4 regions of the Serpentinicella sp. ANB-PHB4 genome follow, and region 1 is predicted to be linked to each of the others. Evidence: riboswitches for the same ligand, from Rfam matches in the RefSeq annotation. Region 1 holds a riboswitch; each other region holds the start of a gene.
The links. A riboswitch is a leader RNA that binds a small molecule or an ion and turns the genes downstream of it on or off. The one in region 1 is predicted to bind cyclic di-GMP.

Region 1 (4,344 bases):
AACTGTACCATTTATAATATTATTTTTCATAGACATTTCCTCTTTTCTATGAATCTTTAATGTATTGAGAAAGATGAATCCATTTGGGATTTAATTTTACTATAATTAATGTAATCAAGTATTTTCTGTGACGCTCAATTGTCTTAATACGATACCCTGTTTTCTTTGCAAAAGATTTTAAAGGTAAGCGTTTTTTTGTTAAAAGTGTTTCTATAAATTCCTGGCTTTCTATAAATCTATTAGCCATTAAAAATAACGTTTTTCTTGTATCTTTATGCTTGGGCGAATAGTACTCAAGTTCTTCAAATGAAATGCCAAACAAATTTAGATTACGGTCTAATTCTAAAATTTCTTCTACCAAATCCTGTGTTTCTTGTGTTTGATGAAAAGACTCAAAGGAGTTCTTAACTTCCATTTGATTATTAGTAATATCGTTTTTTTCTGTACTATAATTCATCGAAATGTGTTGTCTTGGTTTTTCCCGTCTATAATAGTCGATCAAATCTCTTTTAATTAGGAGATAGGCATAATTGAGGAAGGATCTGCCCCCTTGGTCATCGTAACTGTCAATGGCTCGGTTGAATGCAATAAGGCCAATACTGGCTTCTTCATCACTCCAAGTAATATACCTTTTACTTAGATGTCCAACAGTGTTAATGATATATGGCTTGTAGTAAGAAATAATATTTTCACGGGCTATTTCACTTCCATTTTTCGCTTGTATAATGAATTGTTGAAAGATAGATTTATCAGCCATTTATAATAACTCCTACTGTGACGTTTTTGTTGACCCTCTAGTATTTATATTAAATGCCATAAGCACTAGAATTTAATCATTTAGCTTATGGCATTTAGTCTACTACAATTTTAAAATGGTTTCTACTATTTGTCTTAATTTTTAGTACTTCAGCCTATCTCCAATTTTTGTATTTAATTGTCCAAAATTCATTAGATATAATTTATCTTTCTTCTCTTTCCTTAGCTCTCCCTCTGCCTTGATTAGCTCTTTCTTCAGCTTGTTCTCTCGCTTCAACCGCTCTTTCTTCAGCTTGTTCTCTCGCTTGAGTGTTTCTTTCTTCAGCTTGTTCTCTGGCTTCATTTGCTCTTTCTTCAGCCTGTTCTCTTGCCTGACTAGCTTTTTCTAAAGCTTCCGCTAAGCGTTCACTTACTTGGTTTTGATTTTCTATAGCTTTTGAAATACCTTCTTTAGCTTCCTCGGGGATATCTTCTCTTTCTAAAAGAGTGGAAAGGTTTTCGCTGCGTTTTAAAGAATTTTGTGCGACTAAAGACTCTACATTAGTTATGTCATTCCCAAGCCCTCTTCCTAACTCAAGATTTTTATTGATTTCCTCTATGTGTTCATTATAATCTTCTATCAATCTCTCAGCAGCTTCCTGATCCTCTTCCTTTAGTACTTCTTCCATTTCCTCCAGACGCCTATCAGCGTATTCATCTTGTAAAAGAGCCTTCTCTTCATATGCCTCTGTCAGCTCATATTCATTATTTTCAATCAATCGGATCGTTTCGTATAACTCTGACTCTGGGGTTAGAACTTCTTGTTGTTCATCAGCATACACTGTTCCACTTATCAATAAAACCCCTACCATACTAGTAACAATTAGCTTTTTCATATAAACCATCCTTTCTATTTTTCTTATAATATTAATTAGAAGAATTGAAGATTTCTTCTAAACTCATCAATCGCGTCTTTGTTGTTTTCGTAGTCTTTAACAGGGGTCATAAAGGTAATAATTCCTTTATTAGCTCGATTATCTTTTATGTAGATTTCTGTTCGGATACTTTCCTTCCTTTCTGATTCAAAGATTAAGGAATCCTTTGTGTCTTGAATTATATTTGCTTTTCTTGTTCCTGTTTTTAAGTCATTTTTAATTTCGTCAACACTTTTTTCACTTGTAAGAATTGTGACAATGGCTTTTAACTTATTGTTTTCAAAGGTAACATTAAATGATCCATTAGTTGACTCTTCTCCCACATTCCACTGAGATGATTCAAATACTCTAAAACCTAAATCTATATTCTCATATAAAACTGCTTTCTCTTGAATATTTTGATTTTCTGTATCAACATGTTTCTTTGAGCAACCGGATGCTATCAAAAGTATCAATATTAATGTTAAAAGAAAAACTTTATTTTTTACCATGAATTCACCTCAAACGCTTTCTAAAAGCAAATAAGCTCTTATTGTTTTATATTTGTGCAACTGGCTAACAAGGGTATAAATGACCCGTAGTCCCTGTAGTTTTGCGTCACCACCTTTCAATGGTTTTGCCTTATTTTTATATGCTGTTTTACTATCTATACGAATAGTCCTTAAATTTTAAGGGGGCTTTAAAGATTTTTTTCTAAATTTTTAGTTTTATATTTAAGAAGATACTTTTCTTTTATTCTTAATATAATTTTTATTTCTCTTTAATAATTTTTAATAACTTAAAATAAGAGACTATTTTATTAGTTGTTTTATTTATTACCAACTTACATATGCAAAGCTTAGATCTAAATATTTCAGTAATCTATATCTTCCAATTGTATGTCATTTTTTATAAATAGTTTGGTTACAATATCTTAAGGGAGGTGACTTTAGTGACAGTTCTGGCAGATTTAGAAAAAGTAATTGCATACTGTGAAGTCGTTAAAGGTAACTATGCTCTAATGGCCCAATCTACAGAGGAGCAACAGGCGAAAGATATGTTTAATAATATGAAAAGCGATATAGAAAAGCATGTACAGTTTCTCAATGCACGTTTGGAGTACTTAAATGAAAATAATAATCTAAACAAAAACAGCTAACTAAGATAGTTATATAAAATGTACCTTCATTTAACTACTAAATTTTAAATTTAAAAGTTGTAAATTTAAAGCTATATAGCTTTTTTATATTTTTTTAACCAGTATTGATAGACCAGCTAGCAAAGGAGCACTACTATTATGGGTCGTTTAAATAATAAGTTTTTTACTGACACAATGAAGGTAAGGCACATAACTTTTATTTTTACTCTTGCAAAGTGGGTTCTATGGGGGAGCCTAATTGGTATAGTTGTAGGTTTCACATCAACTGTACTAATAAATTTTAATGACTTTCTAACAGATATACGAGAAGCAAACCCCTTTACCTTATTGCTACTTCCTGTTGGAGGTATTATTATCGGTTATATCTACATGTATTATGGTAAAGGTTCTCGCAAAGGAAACGATTTGGTTCTTGAACATATTCATCACGGGCAAGGTGAAATTCCTTTACGGATGGGTCCTATCGTCTTTTTCTGTACTTTTATCACACATCTACTAGGAGGCTCAACAGGAAGAGAGGGAGCCGCTATACAGATGGGTGCAAGTATATCCGAGGGAGTGAACCGACTATTTAAGATTAACAGAATAGATCGTAAAATTTTAATCATCAGTGGGATAAGTGGCGGTTTTGGTTCTGCTTTTGGTGCCCCTATAGCCGGTACTATTTTCGGAATGGAGGCTATCACCATAGGTAGAACTAAATATGAAGCTTTAATTCCCTGTTTTGTTGCAAGCTTTGTAGGACATTATGTTGCAACAGCACTAGGAATGCATCATGAACACTTTATTATACAAAACATTCCCGACATTAATGCTATAAACCTTATGAAGATTATGGCTTTAGCCATTGTTTTTGGATTTACTAGTGTTCTTTATAGTCAGTTACGGCACGAAATAAAAAGTCTATCTGATAAATATTTAAAAAATCTTATGCTAAGAGCCTTTACTGGAGGACTCATTATAATAGCATTAACCTACTTAATTGGTTCTAGGGATTACCTTGGTAGAGGTTTACCAATGGTTGAGCAAGCTTTTCAAGGGCAAGTTCCTCCCTATGCTTTTCTAGCCAAAATTGTATTCACTGCAATTACTATGGGTATGGGGTTCCGTGGTGGTGAGGTGATCCCTCTATTCTTTATGGGTGCAACCTTAGGAAATACATTATCTCCATTAGTAGGCATGCCTCCTTCTTTTCTTGCAGCTGTAGGTATGATTGCTATATTTTCCGGAGCAGCTAACACACCTGTTTCTGCTTTTCTTTTTAGTTTAGAAATGTTCAACGGAGAAGGAATAACCTATTTTTTTATAGCATGCTTTATTAGCTTTATATTTTCAGGGCATCATGGGATTTATGCTTCGCAAAAGCTATATGATCCTAAAAGTAGAATGCTAAATATTCCTCCAGGAAAAACGATAAAATCTATTGAGGAAGACAAAAAAATTCAGTAACCAAACTGATTTCAATTAAGGAAGTTGCCTACTTACATTATTAAAGGTTTTTATAGAATAAGTATACAAAACCCCAATATAGGAGTT
Region 2 (4,344 bases), on a different contig from region 1:
GTTCTAAGTCCCCATTAATTCTGATAACCGGTGGAACACCAACGGTTATGTGCAAGTCAGAAGCACCGGCATTTAGTGTTTTTTCTAGTAATGCTATAGCATTCATGCGTATCCCCCTTAATCCAAGCTATAGGCCACTCTTATTACTTCATCAGTGGTTGTGATCCCCTGTAGTGCTAATTGTACGCAGTTTTGTTTTAGGGTAATCATACCTTGATTTACTGCCGCATCTCTAATCTCGTCTATTGTGGCTTCTTTATCTATTAATATTCTTAAATCTTTATTAATTGCCATCACTTCGTGTATAGCAATTCTCCCCTTATACCCCGTTTCGTTACAATGGCGACACCCAGTACCTTTATGTAAGGTTACTGTTTCATCTGCCTGTTTATATAATAATTCTTTTTGTAATGGATCTGCTTGAAAGGATATTTTGCATTTTTCACAAATCCTTTTTACTAGTCTTTGGGCAACAACACCCACTAATGACGATGATACCAAATAAGATTCTAGCCCCATATCTACAAGTCTAGTTACGGTTGATGCTGTATCATTGGTATGCATTGTACTTAATACTAAATGACCTGTAATAGAGGCTTTTACGGCTATCTGTGCGGTTTCTGCATCACGAATTTCTCCAATCATAATGATGTCAGGATCTTGCCTCAAAATAGACCGTAGTGCGTTTGCAAAGGTCATACCAGCTTTATTGTTTACCTGAACCTGATTGATTCCATTAATTTGATTTTCAACTGGGTCTTCGACGGTAACAATGTTTTTATCTGGTGTACTTATTTCTTGTAGGGTTGTATACAGGGTGGTACTTTTACCACTACCGGTTGGTCCTGTTACAAGAATAATCCCGTTAGGATTTTTAATTATATGATCAAATAACTTTAGGTTATGATCTGTAAAGCCTAGCTGTTCCTTTGTCATATTGAAATTTTCTCTGTCAGAAATTCTTATAACAATTTTTTCTCCATGCACTGTTGGTAATACTGAAATACGTAGGTCAATGGGTTTATCTTCAACATGGGTTTCAATACGACCGTCTTGAGGAATTCTTTTTTCTGCAATATCCATTTTTCCCATAATTTTAATACGGGTGGCAATAGCTGAGTGGGTTGATTTTTCTGGCTTCATTATTTCCTGTAAGTCACCGTCGATTCTTACCCGGACTTTTACATGGTCCTCAAAGGGTTCTATATGTATGTCACTTGCCCTCATTTTTACCCCTTGTTTTATAAGGGAGTTAACAATCCGAACTATCGGGGCATTGTTAACTTCACTGAGGGTTTCGTCGTCAATGTCTTCTTCATTTATATCAAAACTTTGTTTAAACTCTTTAAAGGCGTCCTCCGCTGTGTCTTTTTCATAGTACTGATTTATTGCGGATAAAATTTCCTGCTTAGTAGCTATTACCGGCTCTACATCAAAACCCGTGGCGATTTTAATATCATCTAAGGCGAAAATATTAAGGGGATCTGTCATTGCAACGGTTAATTGATTATCCTTTCTATCAATAGCAATTAAAAAGTATCTTTTCGCTAATTTTTCATCTATTAAAATTGGTATTTCTGGATCGATAAAGGTTTGGTTTAAATCAACATAAATAAAACCTAGCTGTCTTTCGAGGGTTTCAACAACCTGTTTTTCCGTTACGAAGTTTTCATCTACTAGGATTTCTCCTAGTTTTTTCCCTGTTACTTTCTGTAAGTGAAGAACATGGTAGAGCTGCTCAGTTGTAATATGACCCGCTTCTATGAGTAAATCTCCTAATCGTTTCCGTTTAGAATTGTTCATGAGCCCCTCCTTATTGATGTGAATTTTAACATATTAGTGGTTTAATATTCTGATATTTGTTGTTTAAAAAAACCAAAAACATTTAGGTATTTTTGGTCGGTTACGCCACTACATCCTCACAGCTTAAGCGTCCAAATACACCTGTGATTCATCTGTTCCTAAGTTAGCCTCAAATTAAAAATACTTTAGGCAAACTTTTTTATCAAGTTGTTTGTATATCAAGCACTTTTATTTGGAAAATTTATACTTTGCATGCTTTTCCTTGAGAATTTTGCTTCTTTTTTGTATATTATTCTACACTGCTGTAGGATTCCCTTCTCAAAAAAGTGAATTTATATAGGTAAAATATGTTATTGTATATCACTTCGAAAATTTTATGACGTTGCCTTTGTTTTCCGTATCTAGTTTTGCGTTGGTTAATGCTACTTTTGTAGTCAGACTAAAGCTTTCGTTGTTTTTGTTTCCATTTAGTTCGATTTTTAATAAATTATCACTACTAGAAAATATCTCTTGATCATCTATTTGTACATTTTTTAATAAGGAATGTTTTTCCCCTGTGGATGCTTTATACTTGAGCTCCCCGTTTTTATAATAAATATAATTGTAGCCTTGTTCCAAGCTTTGTTCGAAGTCTTGTTCGAAATCCTGAATATTTCCCTGTAAATCTACACTTCCTGCATTCCTTACTTCCCTTGTTATAAATTGGGTAGCAAACCTTAGGTCTGATTGTATTTGATACTGTTGATCACTTCTACTAAATGCTGTAATACCAAAGGAAAACATGGAAATCGTTAGTCCACCAATTATCGAAACAATTGCCATGGCAACAATTAATTCTACCAATGTAATGCCTTTGTTATTTTTGATAATTTTTTTATACATAAGTGGCTAACTCCTTTCCTTATTGTTCATTCGGTACAAATGGTACAAAGTATTTTATATTTCCTTCTTTGATCCAAGTTCCGTTAACTTTAATTTTTCCGTCTTCTTTGTCGCCAAAACGTATTGTCATTGATTCAACTTCGCCATCTGAGGTTCCTGCACTAATGGCAGATTCAATTTCTTGCTGGGCTTCAAATGCTACGGTTGTACGGTGGCCCCCACGAAAAACATGTCTAAATCCAAAGGTCAAAATAGGAATGAGACTCACCATGATTAGACCGATAAGTGCTAAGGAAACCAATACTTCAATTAGTGTAAGGCCTTTTTGATTCATTTGTTTTTTCATGGTGGGCATTCTCCTTTCAGGGTTGATTTAAAATTAAACTAATTTATATAAACCTTTCGATCATGGGAATAAGTTATAGTTGCATCACCTGAGGGTATTGGTTCTAAATCACCATCTTCATTACCGAAAGAAGGATGTGTTACAGAGGAGCCACTTTGAATCCTTACATCCCCTTTGGCATAAATCGAACCCGTTAGGTTTCCACCTGTATTAAGTAATGTCTCTATATTAGACTCATTAATAATATTTATATTTGCTCCACTTCCACCGACCGTAAGCTGAACAGTATTGCTTCTGTTGTGTAGAATAACTTTTGTATTCCCTGTTGTTCTAATACTTGCGTGGGCATTTGTGATTTGAAATCCATTAGTTTCTAATAATAACGTTCCATTACCAGTAACCTCAATATCGATAGGGGCACCAGCTAATGCAGCTCCTATATTAACTAAATTATTAATTTTTATAAAAAGCACATTGTTTTTATTAGCACCTGTATCAATGATGACTTTTGTTCCTGCCCCTAAACCCCAATTTGAGAACACCGAATGATTTGGATATTCTATTTTCTTTTCACTTATTGGAGGCCATGTGGGGGTTGGGAGCTGAAGCTGTTCTTCATTAATTGGATGTATATCCTCATCAAAGCTTGTTGAGGATGGTATTTCAGGGAAAATAACTTCCCCACCATCTACCTCCCCGTTTACCACTGGTTCAACGTTGTTTCTATTACCATCTAGTGTTCGAACGTTACCATTGATGACTCCAGCACCTAATATATTTCCCCTAGTAGCAATTGCATAATCAAAACCAGAGTTAACTGATTCACCTTCGGAACCTTTACCCATTAACTTTATAACCACAGTTTCACTGGTTGTACCTTTACCAAATTCTACTGTTGCTGTTGATTCAATGATGATGTTGTCGCTATCTTTTTCTACTTCAATGTCAATATTTTCACCTACTACATTTCCTTCTTTTTCAAGAATATTATTAATTTCATCTGGTTTATCAATTATTCTTTGGGCTACTGCCTCTGCGCCTGAACGGGCTAAATAGTAGGCTTGCATATTTCTTTCTTGGTATAGGGTTTCTTTATGATCAGAGGAGGTTACGTTAATAATGGCGGCTGCAAATACGCTTAGTACTAAAAACACTACTAGGACTAAGGTTAAGCTTGCGCCTCTTTGGTTTGAAAAATATTTTTTCATTTTTATCCCCCTCAAATATTTTTCCTTAGATGTATATGATCCATCGATACATGGTATGAAATATGTACATTTTCTTTCATTGTATCAGGGTTATGATTTAATTTC
Region 3 (4,344 bases), on a different contig from region 1:
TCCCCTTATAAGTAGTATACATAACCGTCCCTTACATGTACACTATATAGGGTCTAGTACAGTTATCGTGTGTTCCTCGTGTGTACAAATCTGTTTTAAATAAACCAATACGACAAAAAAATGAAAATAAATAACATAAGTTTGGTATATAATGGAGTAAAAAGTCGCCGTCCCAATTACACCATGGGGCTCTGATGGATGCGCTTAGCTCAGGAGGCGGAGGAGGTGGAGGCAGTCCCCCACCCCCAACGAGAGAAGAGCGAAGGGATAGCTTTAATAGTGGTGCAGGAAGAAGGCCTTCAGGTGGGGCGAGCAATACAATAATTCTTTACGACCCCTCGAAAGAAGCAGCTAGAGAAGATGCATTAAGACAACAGTACAACAGTGCAGATAATTTTTGGCAGAGAGGTTTAGTAGTTGGAAAAGCAGCTATCAATTCATGGGGGAAAAGATACAGATATGCGAAAGCTAACTATCAAGCTAATATATATAATAGAACTGGTATAAGTCCAAATGTATCAGGGGCCGCTTTGGATACAGCAGCTTTTTATGCCGGTGGGAATGTGCTGTTTGGTGGTGTAGCTAGTGGAGTTAGGTCTTTAAGGGGTATAGGCGGGAATGTAGGAGGTAATGTTAGTGTTCCCCAAAAGGCTAAAATATAGTTAATCAAATACAAAAAAATAGAGGTGTAGCTCCCAGGGGTGGGGTTATAAAGGTGGCAGAGTGTTTAAAAATGATGGTAGGGGTGGTGGTCAGGTTCTACCAAAAAAAACAACATACAGAGAATATGATGTTAATCGATATATAAAAGGGCAAAATAGGGGCGGAGAAAGGGTAGTTATAGGAAAAGATGGATCAGCGTGGTATACTAATGATCATTATAAAACTTTTACTCGAATAAAATAATGTAATTGGGGTGTTAATTTGTTATTAAGGTTAAATGAACCATATTTTCATGTAGTGGTGGGAGCGGAAACAGAATTTATTGAGTTTTTAAAGTACAGACAAGTTACTTATAAATCAACAGTTGTTTCAAATCTTATTAAGGGTGATAGTTGTAAAACGACAAATGATTTTTATGATGAATTTTCTAGGGTTTTGCAATTTCCGGATTATTTTGGGTACAACCTTTCGGCCTTTGACGAGTGTTTAAATGATTTAGAATGGATTGAGGCAGATGGATATGGCTTATTTGTGAGCAATGCTCATCTTCTTCTAGTTGATAATGCAAAAGTACTAGAAGCAGTAATTAAATTATTGCATAACGCAGCGAGGGAATGGGCTAACGGTAGAGAATTTGATGAATTTGGAACTCCCCCTACTCCATTTCATATATTCTTACACTGTCCGATTGAAAATCAAAAGGAAATAAGGTTGCGGTTAAATAAAGCAGGGGTTAGTGAAGTTGAGGTTGAAAAAATAGTTCTATGATAGTGAGTTATATAATATTTGTGAATTGAAATTAGTTTTTTAAGATCTTAAGGGATATTAATTCCTTAAGGTCTTTTTAAACTTATAACGAAAAATCATTTAGAATAAATACAAATAGAGGACAGTAACTTTTATACCATCATATATGGAAAATATTTTGACATAAAAAGAGTAGTAATAATAAAAGATTAAAGGCAAAGGAATCTACAAATTATGGAAATAATAGGAATAAATAAAAATAAAACTATTGGTATATATTTAAAAAATTACTAATTAATTGAAGGATTTTTAAATAATTTGTCAAATATGGTATAGGTCAATAAAATTGCATGATAATTTTAAAACTATAAAAAGAAAAAGGCAAACCTGCTGAAAAGCGGGGGCGCAAAGCCACAGGTCTAAGGTAGATCTTCTGCTATGATGGTTGGGTTGCCGAATAGGTTACAAGTACCGACACCACAGTTACCGCAAAATTAATATCACTGTTACCCTAAAGCAGCCTGAATCATTTTGGCTGCTTTTTGTTTTTACCTTTATCTCTAGAAGGAATGTTGGATATGGCAGAGAATTTGCAGCGGCAGTAACAGTAGATGCAGGCATTACAGTGGGCTCATCTGTTGCAGGTGCTATGATAGCCGGTGCTATGGCAGGTTCTTTTGCTCCAGGAGTCGGCACTATATTTGGAGCGGTAGTAGGCTTAAGTGCAGGCTTAATAGCTAATGCAACTATAAGAAAACCTGCTATAAATCAAGTGAATTCATTTTTCGGTCGATTCAGAGCAAGGTAGGAAGGTGATGAACAATGCATAAGATTATAGAAGAAAAGCTAGATTCATGTATAGTTGTCAAAAATCAAAGGTATGAATTAAAACTTAAAATTTTTGAGCCTACTGAAATTAGAAAGTTAATACCCTGTTTATTTGTTAGCAGCTTATTTCCTGTATTTTTTCTACTTTTTATACCTCCATCTCCAAGTGAGTGGATTTCTTTTAATAAAATTATTTTTATTCCGTATACTTTGTTAAGTGTTTTATTGTTTGTTTTTGCACAAAGGTTTAGAATTACTTTATTTTCTTATATGTCTTTTAGTAATACTCTAATCACACTAAACTTTTTAGTTTTAGGTTTACAAGCAATGAATCAATTAAATCTAAAGTCAATTGTAATAATAGGGGTGACATATGGAATAAATTTAATTTTAATTATTTTAAATAGAGAAAAAATATTAATCTGGGTAACTAACTCAGGCGGAAATGAAATAATATTTCCAGTGATGGTAGCTACTATAGGAGCAATTGCAGGAAGGATCATTTACTTATTTGTTCCAGATTTAGCACTCACAATAGGCGGTTTAGTTTTCGTTTTTTCCTCTTATATATTTTTAATAGGTATCCCTTTGAATTTATATAAGTGGTACTTATTGAAGAAAGAAGGTCTATAGGAGTTGGCTAAGCCAACTCCTTACTTATAAGGTTTTAAAAAACAAGCTCTGTCGATATCGCGAAACAGTAATGGCGACTACAGGTGCTTTTGCTGCGGGAATAGATCTTTTTGGCAGACTAAAAGGAGTTACAAAAACATCAGCAGTAACTATATCAAGTAGATTTTTAAGAAGAACTGCCGTAGTTGGTGCAGCATTAAACGTATTAGATGGGATAAATGATTTTAATAGAGGAAAAAGAAGAAGAGGAGCAGGAAAGATATTAGCTGGGGGAGCAATGGCTGTTGGTTTAGTTGCTGGGGCAGTAACGGCGCCAGTATGGGCCCCTTATGCTGTGGCTGGTGGAGCCGTAGTTGGTACCGGAATTGCTACCTACGATGCAATCCAAGCTTGGAGAAGGAGAAGGAGGGGTTAACAGATGAAATGGGCTAAACATTTGACAAAAGAACATAAACAAACAGATAAATATAAGGTGTGTATAAGTATATACTTTGGTTCATGGGGCTTTCTGCTTATGGGTATTTTTAATGTACTATGCATGACTTACATAATAATAGACACTATAATAGACACTCAAAGAATAATTATTGAAGAAGTTAGATTGATCGCGCTTGGGATAGGTTTTATATATATTGGTATAGAAATACAAAAGGTTTTTAGAAATGATATACCAAAGTTAGATTGGGACGAAGTTATAGAGGAAGAACGGGCAGAAAAGGAGAAAAGGAAACAGAATAAAAAGAAGTGGTTTTAAAAAAGGGGCTATTAACAATGGAGGAAATATGAAATTTCCTTAGATAAATACATATAAAAGATATGCTTATTTAAAAAAGATCGGTATCTAAATGTTAATAACTCATTTAGATACCGACCTTTTTTTATTAATGGTTTAAACAACTTATTTTATGGAAATATATTTAAATAGGTATTGAAAAAAAATAAAAAATTATTTATAATAAATTTAAAAGTCAAAGAAAGTCTAAAAGGGGTGTCATCAATGCCGAGGATGAGTGATGTAATAGAAGCATTTATTAAAGAATTGTTTCAGGAAGGCAGTTATCAAACTGTTGAAATACAGCGAAATGAATTAGCAAAATATTTTGATTGTGCCCCATCACAAATAAGCTATGTTTTAACGACTAGATTTACCCTAGGTCAAGGGTATCGTATCGATAGTCAAAAAGGTGGGGGAGGTCATATTAGAATCAGTAGGATATTGGTAGATACAAATGCTCAGGCATATAGAATAATTTGTGATCAAATTGGAAGTGAAATCAGTAAAAATCAAGCGGAAGCGTTACTTCGGCATCTATATGAGCAAAAGCATATAAATGTAAGGGAGTTAAATATTATAAAAGCAGCCATCGATGATCAAGTAATTAGCACACCTTTAAATATAAAGGATAAACTAAGGGCAAAAATCATGAAAAGTATTATAGCTGTCGTATTGGAATAGGAGGGGTTATTTTGTTG
Region 4 (4,344 bases), on a different contig from region 1:
GTACAGCCCCTCTTAGTCCAACGATTGGGGCAACATCTGCTATAGCAACAGCTTCTACTTGTCCTGTTGAGAAGCCTAAAACCTTCGCAAATAGAAATTCTACCCTACGTTTAGTCGTAACTTTAACGGAATGATTATTATTAATTATATCAATTAAAATAGTACTTTCATGTAGCCCATTTTTCTCTCCAAATGATTTTCCAACCTCAACAGCTCTGTATGGATTATGTGGAAGTTCTTGAACTGCTGCTAACGCAGCTGAATCAGTGGCATTTGTTATTTGAAATTTATTTAGGTATAATAGGCCCGCATCAACTACAAGGGCCACAAATCCAATAAAAACAATCATTAGTATTGCTACAATTATTAGTGCACTACCTTCTTCATTTTCAAGAATTCTATTTATTTTTTTCATCATATCCACCTCCTACTCCATACGCATGGTAATATGAGATTTGACATTATATGAATCACCTATAAAAATCGAAATGATGGGTAGGTGTATTTTAAGAGGATACTCAACCTGTATAGAAATACCATCCCCTCTACTTCTATATATTTCACCTGGTGTAATATGAATATTTACTTTATCTTTATTTAGATGTAATGCAGAGGTTCGTTCCTCGACTAAAGCCTTTATCTCTTCGTCTAATGCACCCACTGCTGCTGCCCTAGCACCCTCTCTTGCACTGTGGGTTACCATTAGATATGTGCCAAAAACCCTACCAAATTCTATTATTCCAAAAACTAATAGCAATAGGATTGGTAAAACTAATGCTAACTCTACTAATGCTTGCCCTTCATTATTTTTTTTAAATAGGTTAATCATCTAATCACCCCAATATTATAAGCCCAACAATTGCACCAATAGCAATAGGCACACCATATGGAAACGAGTATTTTTTTTCATCATTGTTAAATGACATTACACTGAACTTAGATGTAATCATTACTTTAACTCCCGTTAATAAACCTTTTGAAGTACTTAACAAACTCTTGTAATATATTAGAATGCCCAGTGCTATAGCACCACCAGCTACACCCATAATTATAAATGTATAAAAAACAAATTCCGGTCCCTTTATGGCTCCAATTGTAGCTAGTAATTTGACATCTCCACCACCTATGCCATTGTAATAAAAAGGAACAATTAGTAATATCAATCCCAATACAAACCCGGATAAAGTAAGTAGAGCGCCCTCAAAGCCTAATTCATATATATTTAATACCATTCCGAAGATTACTCCTGGTAATAATAGACTATTGTATATTTTTCTTTCTTTTAAGTCAGTTACTAGACAAATTAGTACTATTAATATAAGTACTACGTTAATCATAAGAAACACTTCCTTTTGTGAAAAAATTGGCCCTACTGATTCAGTAGGGCCTTTTCTAGAGCATTATCTCATCACTATATCTCTGTGCTGTTGGTAATAGATTCAAATATTTCCGTTAGTTTTCCTCTAAAGGCTACTAATACAGTTATAAGTACTACTGAAATGATCCCTATGATTAGCCCATATTCTGTCATTCCTTGACCTGCTTCTTCTTTCCATAATCTTTTAAATAATTTCATAAATCTTACCCCCTTAAAATTTTGTTTTTTTGCTCATCTTACGCTCTTGCTTAGGATGAACAGCCGCTGGGGTACATTTCGAAAAATGTTTACCTGTTAACAAAATACCCCACTCATCAGTTGACGAGTGGGGTTGTTAGTACAGGATGCTTAATGATATACCCTCGCAACTGGCTGGCATAGTGGAAACCACCTTAGCCCCTTTAGCTTTGCGTCACTACCTTTCAGTAGCTTTGCCAATGATTATTTAGTTGTGCTTTGTTCTTAGTTACATTATATTCATATAATGCATTGGAGTAAATCAATCATTATACCTAAATTTGATAAGCCTAGAGTACTAATATTTTTTGGGATTAACGAAAGATATTTCTATCTTTTCTCTTTTTGATGAAAGTTAATACCCAAAACAGGGTTATCACAATGAATGCTACTGTTATGCTTTTTCTTATTAATCCAACATCATGGAAACGACTTCTTATTCCCCAAAATCCCCATGCAAAAACTAACCAAAATATCATATCTTTTCTAAATAACAGTAGAAAGGATATAAGCATTGTTACGAGTCCTAATAATACAATAAACCAAGCTTCTTTAGATAAACCCCATTGATTCCAATCTAACGAGTACAAAAGAATATCTAAATTGGCAATTGTTGCAAAACTAATCCATGAGAGATACATAGTAAAAGGTACTTTAACTAATATATTATCCGTTAATTTCGCTCTGTACCTGCAGGTAATAATATTATAATAGATTTTTACTAATGTTATAGTTAAAGCAATCATTGTAAAGAAAGCGTATACAATAACTTCGTAGTGCCACAAAACTAACCATAAACTGCTTAAAATATTGCTTAAAGAAAACCAGTACCCTACTGCGACTATATATGGGTTTCTTTTATTCCTTCGTTTAAATTGATATATAGTAAAAGATAATAACAGAAGATATATTAATCCCCAAATTAAGAAAGTAAATGAGGCAGGCACAAAATAAGTAGGGAATTTATCTGCTACTTCACCCGTTGTTTGATTATTAAGTTTTAAATAATTAGCTAATATATTTGTAATAATTAGTAATATAAAAGTAACTAAATTAACCCATCTTCTCGTGTACTGTATTCTCACCTTTATATCTCCCATCTATATTACTTAATTTCAAATATTCAAAAAGTATTTTTTTGTCGATAATATCTATACACCTAATAAAAATTATTGTATTATGGAATAATACATATATGTTCTATAATGCAAAATATATAAAAATGAGGTGCTTAATAAATGAAAATTAAATCTATAAAGAAGCTTAAACTTTATGGCTTCAATAATTTAACAAAAACTTTGAGTTTTAATATTTACGATATATGCTATGCCAAAACTGAAGAAGATCGTAAAGGTTATATCGAGTATATTGATGAGCAGTATAATGCAGATAGACTTACTAATATTTTGACCAATGTTGCAAATATTATTGGAGCAAATGTTTTAAATATCGCTAAGCAAGATTATGATCCTCAGGGTGCTAGTGTTACTATTCTAGTTTCTGAAGAGGAAATTAATCATGAAAATACAGAACACTTTGATGAATCTGATGAAGCCCCTGGCCCACTGCCTAATTCTGTTGTTGGACATTTAGATAAAAGTCATATTACTGTTCACACATATCCAGAAAGTGATCCAGACAAAGGTATCAGTACTTTCCGTGCTGACATTGACGTTTCAACTTGTGGTAAAATCTCACCACTAAAAGCATTAAACTATTTAATCCATAGTTTTGACTCTGATATAATTACTATCGACTACAGAGTTCGTGGGTTTACTAGAGATGTAAGTGGGAAAAAATATTTTATTGATCATAAAATAAATTCTATCCAAAACTACATCGCACCTGAAACTAAGTCACTTTATCATATGATGGACGTAAATATTTATCAAGAAAATATATTTCACACTAAGATGATTCTAAAACAATTTGAACTTGATGAATATTTGTTTGGAATTTCAAAAAAAGAACTTCTTCCAAAAGAGAAGAAGAAAATAAAACAAGCTTTAAAACATGAAATGATGGAAATATTTTACGGGAGAAACATAAGTAAAGTTTAAATTATAAAACTGTGGATTATAAAATCCACAGTTCTTATTTTTATATTTATCAATACAATCACTATTGTTTGTATTGTGGTTCCTGACTTTGAATAAATTGATTTCTTTTCTCAAGGGTTTGATATGCATTATCTAAGTTCTGAGCCAGTTGTTGAAAATCTTGTTTAGCTTGTTGATCTTCTGTTTGTAAAGCAAAGTTTTTAAGGGAAGCAGATGCACTTTGTATTCCTGACATAACTTGCTGCATTTGCGTAGCTACTGTCATTTGTAAATCACCTCCTTTCCGAAATTGCACAATTAACCTTTAGGCTTAAAAATTAAAGCAGCTAAAAATCCAAAAATAATTGCTGATGATATACCGGCACTGGTGACTTCAAATATTCCAGTTAATATACCCACAAACCCTGACCTCTCTAGCTCTGCAAACGCACCTTTTACTAATGAATTGCCAAAGCTACTTATTGGTACCGAAGCTCCCGCTCCTGCAAACTCAATTAATGGCTCGTATAAACCCAATCCACCTAAAATTGCTCCTGCTACTACTAGGGATACTGTAGTGTGTGCGGGTGTTAGTTTAAACACATCTAACATGATCTGTCCAATTACACAAATCCCACCACCTACTATAAATGCCCAAATGAATTTTTCCATATATATCACCTCTTTACA

Region 2: another riboswitch for cyclic di-GMP. It lies ahead of RH915_RS01325 (GspE/PulE family protein); the one in region 1 lies ahead of RH915_RS05070 (hypothetical protein).
Region 3: another riboswitch for cyclic di-GMP. It lies ahead of RH915_RS10425 (hypothetical protein); the one in region 1 lies ahead of RH915_RS05070 (hypothetical protein).
Region 4: another riboswitch for cyclic di-GMP. It lies ahead of RH915_RS05485 (Flp family type IVb pilin); the one in region 1 lies ahead of RH915_RS05070 (hypothetical protein).

The regions. Positions count from the first base shown of each region.
Region 1 covers NZ_JAVKGO010000004.1:114,783-119,126, forward strand. The annotation lists gene RH915_RS05055 (anti-sigma-I factor RsgI family protein) at 1-30, opposite strand, end outside; gene sigI (RNA polymerase sigma-I factor) at 47-757, opposite strand; gene RH915_RS05065 (DUF5667 domain-containing protein) at 960-1,631, opposite strand; gene RH915_RS05070 (hypothetical protein) at 1,667-2,161, opposite strand; cyclic di-GMP riboswitch class I at 2,214-2,301, opposite strand; gene RH915_RS05075 (DUF1657 domain-containing protein) at 2,602-2,808, shown strand; gene RH915_RS05080 (voltage-gated chloride channel family protein) at 2,947-4,257, shown strand.
Region 2 covers NZ_JAVKGO010000001.1:244,529-248,872, reverse strand. The annotation lists gene RH915_RS01330 (type IV pilus twitching motility protein PilT) at 1-106, opposite strand, end outside; gene RH915_RS01325 (GspE/PulE family protein) at 118-1,803, opposite strand; cyclic di-GMP riboswitch class II at 1,889-1,971, opposite strand; gene RH915_RS01320 (PilW family protein) at 2,164-2,685, opposite strand; gene RH915_RS01315 (PulJ/GspJ family protein) at 2,705-3,031, opposite strand; gene RH915_RS01310 (hypothetical protein) at 3,070-4,239, opposite strand.
Region 3 covers NZ_JAVKGO010000016.1:15-4,358, forward strand. The annotation lists gene RH915_RS10410 (hypothetical protein) at 195-662, shown strand; gene RH915_RS10415 (ribonuclease domain-containing protein) at 724-906, shown strand; gene RH915_RS10420 (barstar family protein) at 925-1,431, shown strand; cyclic di-GMP riboswitch class I at 1,781-1,868, shown strand; gene RH915_RS10425 (hypothetical protein) at 1,856-2,218, shown strand; gene RH915_RS10430 (hypothetical protein) at 2,233-2,871, shown strand; gene RH915_RS10435 (hypothetical protein) at 2,942-3,286, shown strand; gene RH915_RS10440 (hypothetical protein) at 3,290-3,625, shown strand; gene RH915_RS10445 (CtsR family transcriptional regulator) at 3,869-4,327, shown strand; gene RH915_RS10450 (UvrB/UvrC motif-containing protein) at 4,339-4,344, shown strand, end outside.
Region 4 covers NZ_JAVKGO010000005.1:8,422-12,765, forward strand. The annotation lists gene RH915_RS05470 (pilus assembly protein TadG-related protein) at 1-415, opposite strand, end outside; gene RH915_RS05475 (TadE/TadG family type IV pilus assembly protein) at 428-829, opposite strand; gene RH915_RS05480 (A24 family peptidase) at 834-1,337, opposite strand; gene RH915_RS05485 (Flp family type IVb pilin) at 1,412-1,576, opposite strand; cyclic di-GMP riboswitch class I at 1,739-1,824, opposite strand; gene RH915_RS05490 (hypothetical protein) at 1,930-2,700, opposite strand; gene speD (adenosylmethionine decarboxylase) at 2,854-3,675, shown strand; gene RH915_RS05500 (DUF1657 domain-containing protein) at 3,737-3,940, opposite strand; gene spoVAE (stage V sporulation protein AE) at 3,973-4,326, opposite strand; gene spoVAD (stage V sporulation protein AD) at 4,340-4,344, opposite strand, start outside.